2 regions of the Anabaena sp. CCY 0017 genome follow, and region 1 is predicted to be linked to the other one. Evidence: riboswitches for the same ligand, from Rfam matches in the RefSeq annotation. Region 1 holds a riboswitch; the other holds the start of a gene.
What was found. Region 1 has a riboswitch for cobalamin ahead of ACM0OW_RS12765 (hypothetical protein). Riboswitches for the same ligand answer to the same signal wherever they lie in the genome.
Positions count from the first base shown of each region.

Region 2: it holds a riboswitch for cobalamin, as region 1 does, so the genes downstream of both, cobG (precorrin-3B synthase) here and ACM0OW_RS12765 (hypothetical protein) in region 1, are expected to answer to the same signal.

Region 1 is NZ_CAWUDG010000008.1:175,313-179,007, forward strand. Features, by position in the region: gene ACM0OW_RS12760 (TonB-dependent receptor) at 1-1,810, opposite strand, end outside; gene ACM0OW_RS12765 (hypothetical protein) at 1,874-2,119, opposite strand; cobalamin riboswitch at 2,226-2,374, opposite strand; gene ACM0OW_RS12770 (DUF4912 domain-containing protein) at 2,702-3,695, shown strand, end outside.
Region 2 is NZ_CAWUDG010000001.1:1,462-5,156, reverse strand. Features, by position in the region: gene ACM0OW_RS00030 (precorrin-8X methylmutase) at 1-546, opposite strand, end outside; gene cobG (precorrin-3B synthase) at 613-2,097, opposite strand; cobalamin riboswitch at 2,146-2,303, opposite strand; gene ACM0OW_RS00020 (hypothetical protein) at 2,431-2,640, opposite strand; gene cbiE (precorrin-6y C5,15-methyltransferase (decarboxylating) subunit CbiE) at 2,861-3,695, shown strand, end outside.

The DNA of each region.
Region 1 (3,695 bases):
GATAGCCACTGAGAGAACGCATGAGAAATTCTAAATATAAACCTTGAGCATTTTCATAAGAAATTCCGGCATTTAAACTATTTGCACCTGCGAAGCGTAACTCTTTACCTACTTCCGCAGAATTGCTACTTTCTAATATTTGTGGGTCATTCAGAGTATAATTGGCAAAGGCAAAAATATTCTTGGCTAGTTGCACATTCAAAGCTGCTTCAATTCCTCTGGTACGCACTAAGCCAATATTTTCAAATGAACCTATAGGAACACCAAAGTCAAAAGCAATATTATCCGATATGGTATTTTGAAAAAATGTTAAGCGTAGTAAACCAATATTACCTAGTTTTTGGTCAATACCAATATCATAACTATCACCTTTTTCGGGTCGTAAATTGGGATTCCCCACAAATCTAGCACCTTGACCAAATAAGTTAGATAGCGTAGGTACACGAAAATTTCTGATATAATTGGCTCTCAGGGTGGTAGATTCAGAAACTGCTAGTCTTGCACCGATACTGGGTGATGTAAAGGAACCATTAGCTAAACTGTTAAAATCTTGGCGCAAACCTAAGTTGACACCGAGGTTAGGTGTGATATCTACTTCATATCTAGCAAATAATGCTCCTTGACTAATACTACCGTCATAACTAACTGTTCTAATATTATCAGCAAAATTTAAGGTACTATTATTTGCTGAGACGTTGCGGTAGTCAAAGCCATAAACTAAAATTTGATTGTCGGCAAATTTCCAGCTATGCTGTGTTTGAATACCGTAGGAAGTTTGTCTATTGTCTAGTTGGTTAGTGGGTCTGTCAAAGCGAGTGTTGAGAAAGTCTGTGTAAATCTTTGCTGTTAATAAAGAATCATTTCCTTGACCTAGCTGAGAGTTCCAAGTTAAGTCAGCTAAAACTTGGTCTGTATATTTGCGATTATTAGGAGTTAAGGAATTGAAAAATCCTTGACCAAATTGTGGTTCAGGAATCGCTACTCCTCCTGGTACGCCTTGATTTTTAGCTAAGTATAAAGTAGAAAGAGTTAAGGTGTTTCTATTCCCTAAATCTGCTTCTAATTTGACGTTAAAATTATTAAACAGAACATCATCGTTTTCCCTGGTTCCCTCAAAATTAGCTTCGGGAATGAAAAAAGGAAAATTATTTTGCGCCTGGGTACGGTTATAACCCACAACCCAAGATATATCACCTTGTCTCCCGCTATTTTGAATGGTTTGCTGATTTAATCCATACGCGCCCAGAGTCACTCCCGCTTCGGTGGTAATTTTCTCTGTGGGACGACGAGTAATAATGTTAATTACACCCCCAATAGCATCGGAACCGTACAAGGTAGAACCACCACCTGGTAAAACTTCTACTCTCTCTACATTATTGGTGGTAATTTCCGAAAGGTCAAAACCACCAGAACCCAAATTATTGATTGGTCTCCCGTCGAGTAATATTAAAACTTGTCCGGTGTTAGAACCGCGAATAAATTGACCGCTTAATGCACCAACTCCTGTACCGACTGTACCATCACCTAAGACACCGGGGAGAAATTGCAGGGCTTCTTTGACTGTTCGCGCCCCTCTAGCTTCAATTTCTTCTTGGGTAATTACATACACAGGGCGTGTAGAATCTTCAACTGTGCCATCACGCCGCAAAGGTGAAGAGACTCTTTGATTTAAGAGTTTCTCAATTACAGTCAGTTCAATATCGGGTTCTGGTTCTGGTTCTGAAGCCATAACATATCCTGATGATAAACTACTATAAATTGTGTGCAGAATCAGTAAGTTGATCCCGCATTGCCAAGAAATTTTAGGCATCTAGTTTCTCTGTTTAAGTATGGGTGTGATTTAGACTGCTTGTAGAGTCTAGGACATGAGTTTTTAACCGCCGATAAACGCCGATAAACGCCGATGAATTTCAGGTTGATTAGTTAATTGTTTGCAAATATGCTGGCTGTATTGAGTTACACGACGACAGGATGCCCACTCCAGAAGATTTATCATGTTAAGATGTCTGCCTGGTTTACTTGCAAGGCGCTGTATATCCAAATTCAGCCACAAAAAATTTCCAGTTAAGGGAATACCTGAACTCAGCAAAAATTTATGTGCTGGTGCGTTGCTTTGCACGAAAACGCATCCTACAAAAATTGTGGGTTTAATTCTGTTTTAATAAATACCTGTGCTGACCAAGTTTTTTTGTTCTATACATGATCTGTGCCTCGCAGATAGGTGTTTGCTTGGAAGTTACGTCAGTGGGCATTCTGACTCAGAGACAAAAACAATTATTATCTCTTCACAGCTGCGGGACAGCGCCGGATTTACACCGAACTTTCCCCCGTAATACAGGAGTTACCTGTTACGTCTGATGGATGCTTGCCATAAGAACTGACTTTTTTGATTCAATCATATTACTATAAAAGTGTAAATTTGTACAAAAAAAGTTGCGTTGCCGGAAAGATTAGATACAAAAGGTTGTTACCCAGATGGTAATGATAATGATTATTATTCTGTCTAACTGTTTTGTCAACTGCTAATAGAGGTAATTTGGGCATAAATAGTTAATTTTTATGACTTTTTCAGACTCGCTAAGTCTTGGTCAACAGAAAATTAGAAGAAATTTGACACCAGATGTATAATTAGCGCGTCTCCTCTTGCATTAAAAGATAAAATTAAGACCATCCGGCTTTCTGTACCTAGATAAAGAGCATTATGTGGCAACAAGAAAAAAAAGATAGTGCGATAGTCAGTCTGGCATTATTACTGTCCTTAGCTACTAGCCCTATGGCAGTACATTTGTTCGTGCCGACACCAGTGCTGGCACAATCTGCCACTGACGCTGACTCTTTTCCACTACCGACAAGTGTGGAAGATGGAACTACGGTGCGGATTGATGGTTCTATGAATTTGGCTGCAATCAACCAAAGTTTAAAACAAGGTTTTGAGCAAGAGTTTTCGGGGGCTAATGTAGAAGTTGCCAGCAATGGTGCTGATGTGGCTATATCAGCTTTAATAGATGGTACTGTTGATCTAGTTGCGATCGCCCGTGGTTTGACTCCAGATGAACAAGCCCAAGGTCTGGTACAATTACCATTTCAACGAGAAAATATTGCCATCATAGTTAGTACAGATAATCCTTTTCAGGGTGGTTTAACTGATCAACAATTCGCCGACATCTTCCGGGGAAAGATTACAGATTGGTCAGAAATAGGCGCATCTGAAGGTACAATTCGATTCATTGACCGCCCTGAAACGAGCGATACCCGCAATACATTTCGCACTTATCCAGCTTTTACCGGGGCTGAATTTGCCACAGGCTCTAATGCTACCCAGATAGAGGAGGATAACACTGCCGAAATTGTCAAGCAATTAGGCAATGACGGCATTAGCTATGCAATGGCTCATCAAGTGTCGCAATTGTCAAATGTGCGCGTGATTCCCATCAATGATATTTTGCCAGATAATCCGAATTATCCCTATTCCCAGCCTTTAGTTTATGCTTACAGGCAGAATCCTAGCCCCAATGTAGCCAATTTCCTCGGTTTTACCCTCGCAGTACCAGGACAGCAAGCTATAGAAACAGGTAGAGCCGCAGCAGCCGCAGCCATCGCCCAGGGAGAAGTACAAACAGCACCCGCCAATACCCAAACTGTATCAGAGGAACAGCAATCTCCAGAAACTAATCTTGAAGATATACCTCTGTGGT
Region 2 (3,695 bases), on a different contig from region 1:
TGGTACACCTTTGCTATTTGCTGCCAATGCTGCTTTTGATTCTGCCGCACCCACAAATCCTACGGGGAAACCTAAAATTAGCGCTGGTTTCAGCACTCCTTCTTCCAGCATTTCTAATAACCGAAATAATGCTGTCGGTGCATTTCCAACTGCTACCACTGCCCCTTCTAAGTGCAATCGCCACAACTCCACCGCAGCAGCTGATCTCGTATTACCCAAACGTTTAGCTAACGCTGGTACTTCCACATCATAAAGAGTGCAAATAACTTGATTGTTTGCAGGTAGTCTCTTTCTCGTAATACCTTCGGCAACCATTCGGCAATCACACAAAATCGGCGCACCTGCTGCTAGTGCTGCGCGTCCAGTCTGTACTGCCGTTGATGAATATCCCAAGTCATTGACGATATCAGTCATTCCACAGGCATGAATCAGGCGTACAGCCACTTTTGCTACATCTGGCGGCAGCACATCTAGGTTGGCTTCTGCTCTGATAATGGCAAAGGATTTACTGTAAATTTCGTTAGCATCTCGGATGTAGTCAGACATGGGAAAATAGTGAATGGTGAATGGTGAATGGTAATGGCTATGCCACGCAAGTTAACAGAAATAACCCTAACTCACTGGGGAGAATAACGGCTGTAATTGGGCAATTCCATATCTATTAACAAATTCTCCAAAGGATTCATCAGGATTTCGGCATTGAATTTTATAAACTTGTAACATCTGCCCTAACAATACAGGTAGTTCGGCCACTGTGACATATTGATAGAGTTGACGACCAAATTTTTGGTTGCTGTCACCTATGGCTTCGCTACGCCAGCTATCACCAACATAAATATGATAAGCTTCCAAGGTTCCATGTTCTGATTCTAGACTGACACCGAGCAAGGTAATATCACTATGACTATGTTGGGCGCAAGATTTTTCGCAGCCGCTAAAGTGAATATTAACTGGGTGATTCAGACTAACATGAGTTTCGAGATATTTTGCTAATGCTAAAGCATCACCTTTAGTATCTGTGGCAGATGCTGCACAACCTTTATTACCAGAACAGGCAACTAATGCAGTATTGATATTACTTGCCGATATATCTAATTTTAGAGCAGCGATTTCACTCTTGACATCGGTAAGCGATCGCTGTGGAATATCAGTCAGGAGTAAATTTTGCCAAGGAGTTAGCCTCAGAGTCCCGCTACCGAATTTTTGGGCTAAATCAGCTAAACCCCGGATTTGCTGACTCTCTAGCCTACCTAACGGTAAAACCACGCCAATATAAAATAAGCCTGGCTGACGCTGGGGATGAATGCCGATATGTTGATAGTTAGATTTTGAATTTTTTTCGAGACTGGTTTTATTCAACTGTCGCTGAGGGGTGAGGTTAAAACCTAGACGTTGTTCAACTTCTTGCAGATAATTTTCACAACCTAAGTTATTTAACAGCTCTCGCAAACGCAGCTTGCGCCGACTGTTAGGGTCAGTATAATTGAGATAAATATCTGCTAAAGCTGCCAAAAGTGGCAAACATAACTCTGGTAATAAGACAATTCCCATATCAACGGGTGGTTTTCCCTTGACACCGACGCTGAGACATAGCCGAAAATAAACTTTCCCGTCAATTAAGACAGCAGCAAACATGATATCGTTGAGGCGATCGCACACCGAAACTTTACCACCACTATCAAAGCAAACGCTAAATTTTGCTGATAGTCCTGATAGCTGAGGATGTGCGGCGATATAATTTTCCCAGTCTTGCACAAAGGGACGAGTATCAATTAATTCTTGGGGATCAATACCAGCAGTGGGGCTGGTCATAATATTCCGAATGTGGTCAACAGCAAAATTGCGAGAACCGATACCGATATTTTGTAAATGCTTGAGAACTGCTGGATTTATTCCCGAACGCAGTTCCCTGATTTGGAGGTTGGCGCGATTGGTAACATCAACATAACCGCCCCCGTAATTCTCTGCTATATCTGCGATTGCATGACACTGTTGACTATCCAGAATTCCACCTGGTATTCTGATGCGAGATAATATCCCATCTTGGGCGGCTGTATCATAAAACAAACCAGGACATAAGGCAAAACCGGACAGCAAAACTGTAACTCCTTCCCTGTGCGACGCAGGCAGTAGATAGTGAGTGTGTCTTTAATACACTGCTATGGTTGGCATTCTGACTTGGCAAGTAAAAAACTCAATGCTCTGTTTTGGCCTTCCCATTACAGCTGCGGCACAGTCCCGGAATTTCACCGGAGTTTCCCAACTCTTAGCTTTATTAATTTAACATGATCAGGTATTCAGCTCGCTGGATGCTGCATATTTTTAATATTCAGTTAAATATATCACTTGATATATTTGGAGAATTTATTGACAAACCAGAGATTAAGCCTGTGACATTTTTTGGGCTAATTACGCAAAATTCTACTAATTTTATTGTACTAAATCAACTAAGGTGTCACACTGGAACCGGACTACACAGGAAACTAAGCATCCCCGATAATGCTCGGATGTGAATACAGATAGTGTGATGTTGCTAGAACCAGGTTCTAATATGCGTTTCACCTTGCAAACTTGCATTTTATTCTTGCAATAGGCAATAATGCGATCGCCTGCTTTGACATCCAACGCTTTAATTTTCAATTAATACCAACCTAATTGTGAAATTTCATTAACCCAAGTAAATATATATTTCTATATTTTACCTGTTCAACAGTTGTAATGCTTACTCATTATAACACACGAGTAAAAGTTATAAACATCAAACTTGGGAGTGTTGAGTTAAAACCTGATTAATAGATTAGAATAACTGCTCTTAATCGCAGTCAAAGCCGCAATATCTAGTTAAATTATTACAGCTTCTATGACACGGAAATGGCTATCGATTGTGGGGATTGGTGAAGATGGGTTACAGGGTTTAAGTGCGATCGCTCGTTCTCTAGTAGACCAAGCTGAAGTGATTGTCGGAGGCGATCGCCATTTAGCCATGTTCCCACCAGATGACCCACGTCAGAAAATAGCCTGGACATCTCCCATTAGCACCTCCATAGCCGACATTATCCGTCGTCGGGGTGAATCAATCTGTGTATTAGCCAGTGGCGACCCCTGCTGTTATGGTATCGGTGTCACCATTACCCGACAAATTCCCCTAGAGGAAATTACGATTATTCCTGCACCGTCTACCTTCAGCCTCGCCTGTGCCAAACTGGGATGGTCTTTCACTGATATAGAAACCTTGAGTTTGTGCGGTCGTCCAGCTTCTTTACTCCAGGCTTATATCTATCCCCAGGCTAAACTGTTGATTTTGAGTGAAGGAAAAGACACCCCCGCAATTGTTGCCGAAATCTTGACAAATCGTGGTTATGGTGGTAGCAAAATTACAGTTTTAGAACATCTGGGCGGTATTCATGAGAGAATTGTCGAAGGTACAGCCGCAGATTGGCATGAAACAGAAATTGCACCGTTGAATGCGATCGCACTGGAATGTATTGCTGATGCTGGGGTAATACCTTTACCCAGATTACCAGGATTGCCAGATCATGCCTATCATCATGATGGACAGTTAACTAAGAGTGAAGTGAGGGCGGTGACTTTAGCAAAATTAGCTCCCACTCCCGGACAGCTACTATGGGATGTCGGCGCGGGTTGTGGTTCAATTTCTATCGAATGGATGCGGACTCATTCTCGATGTCAGGCGA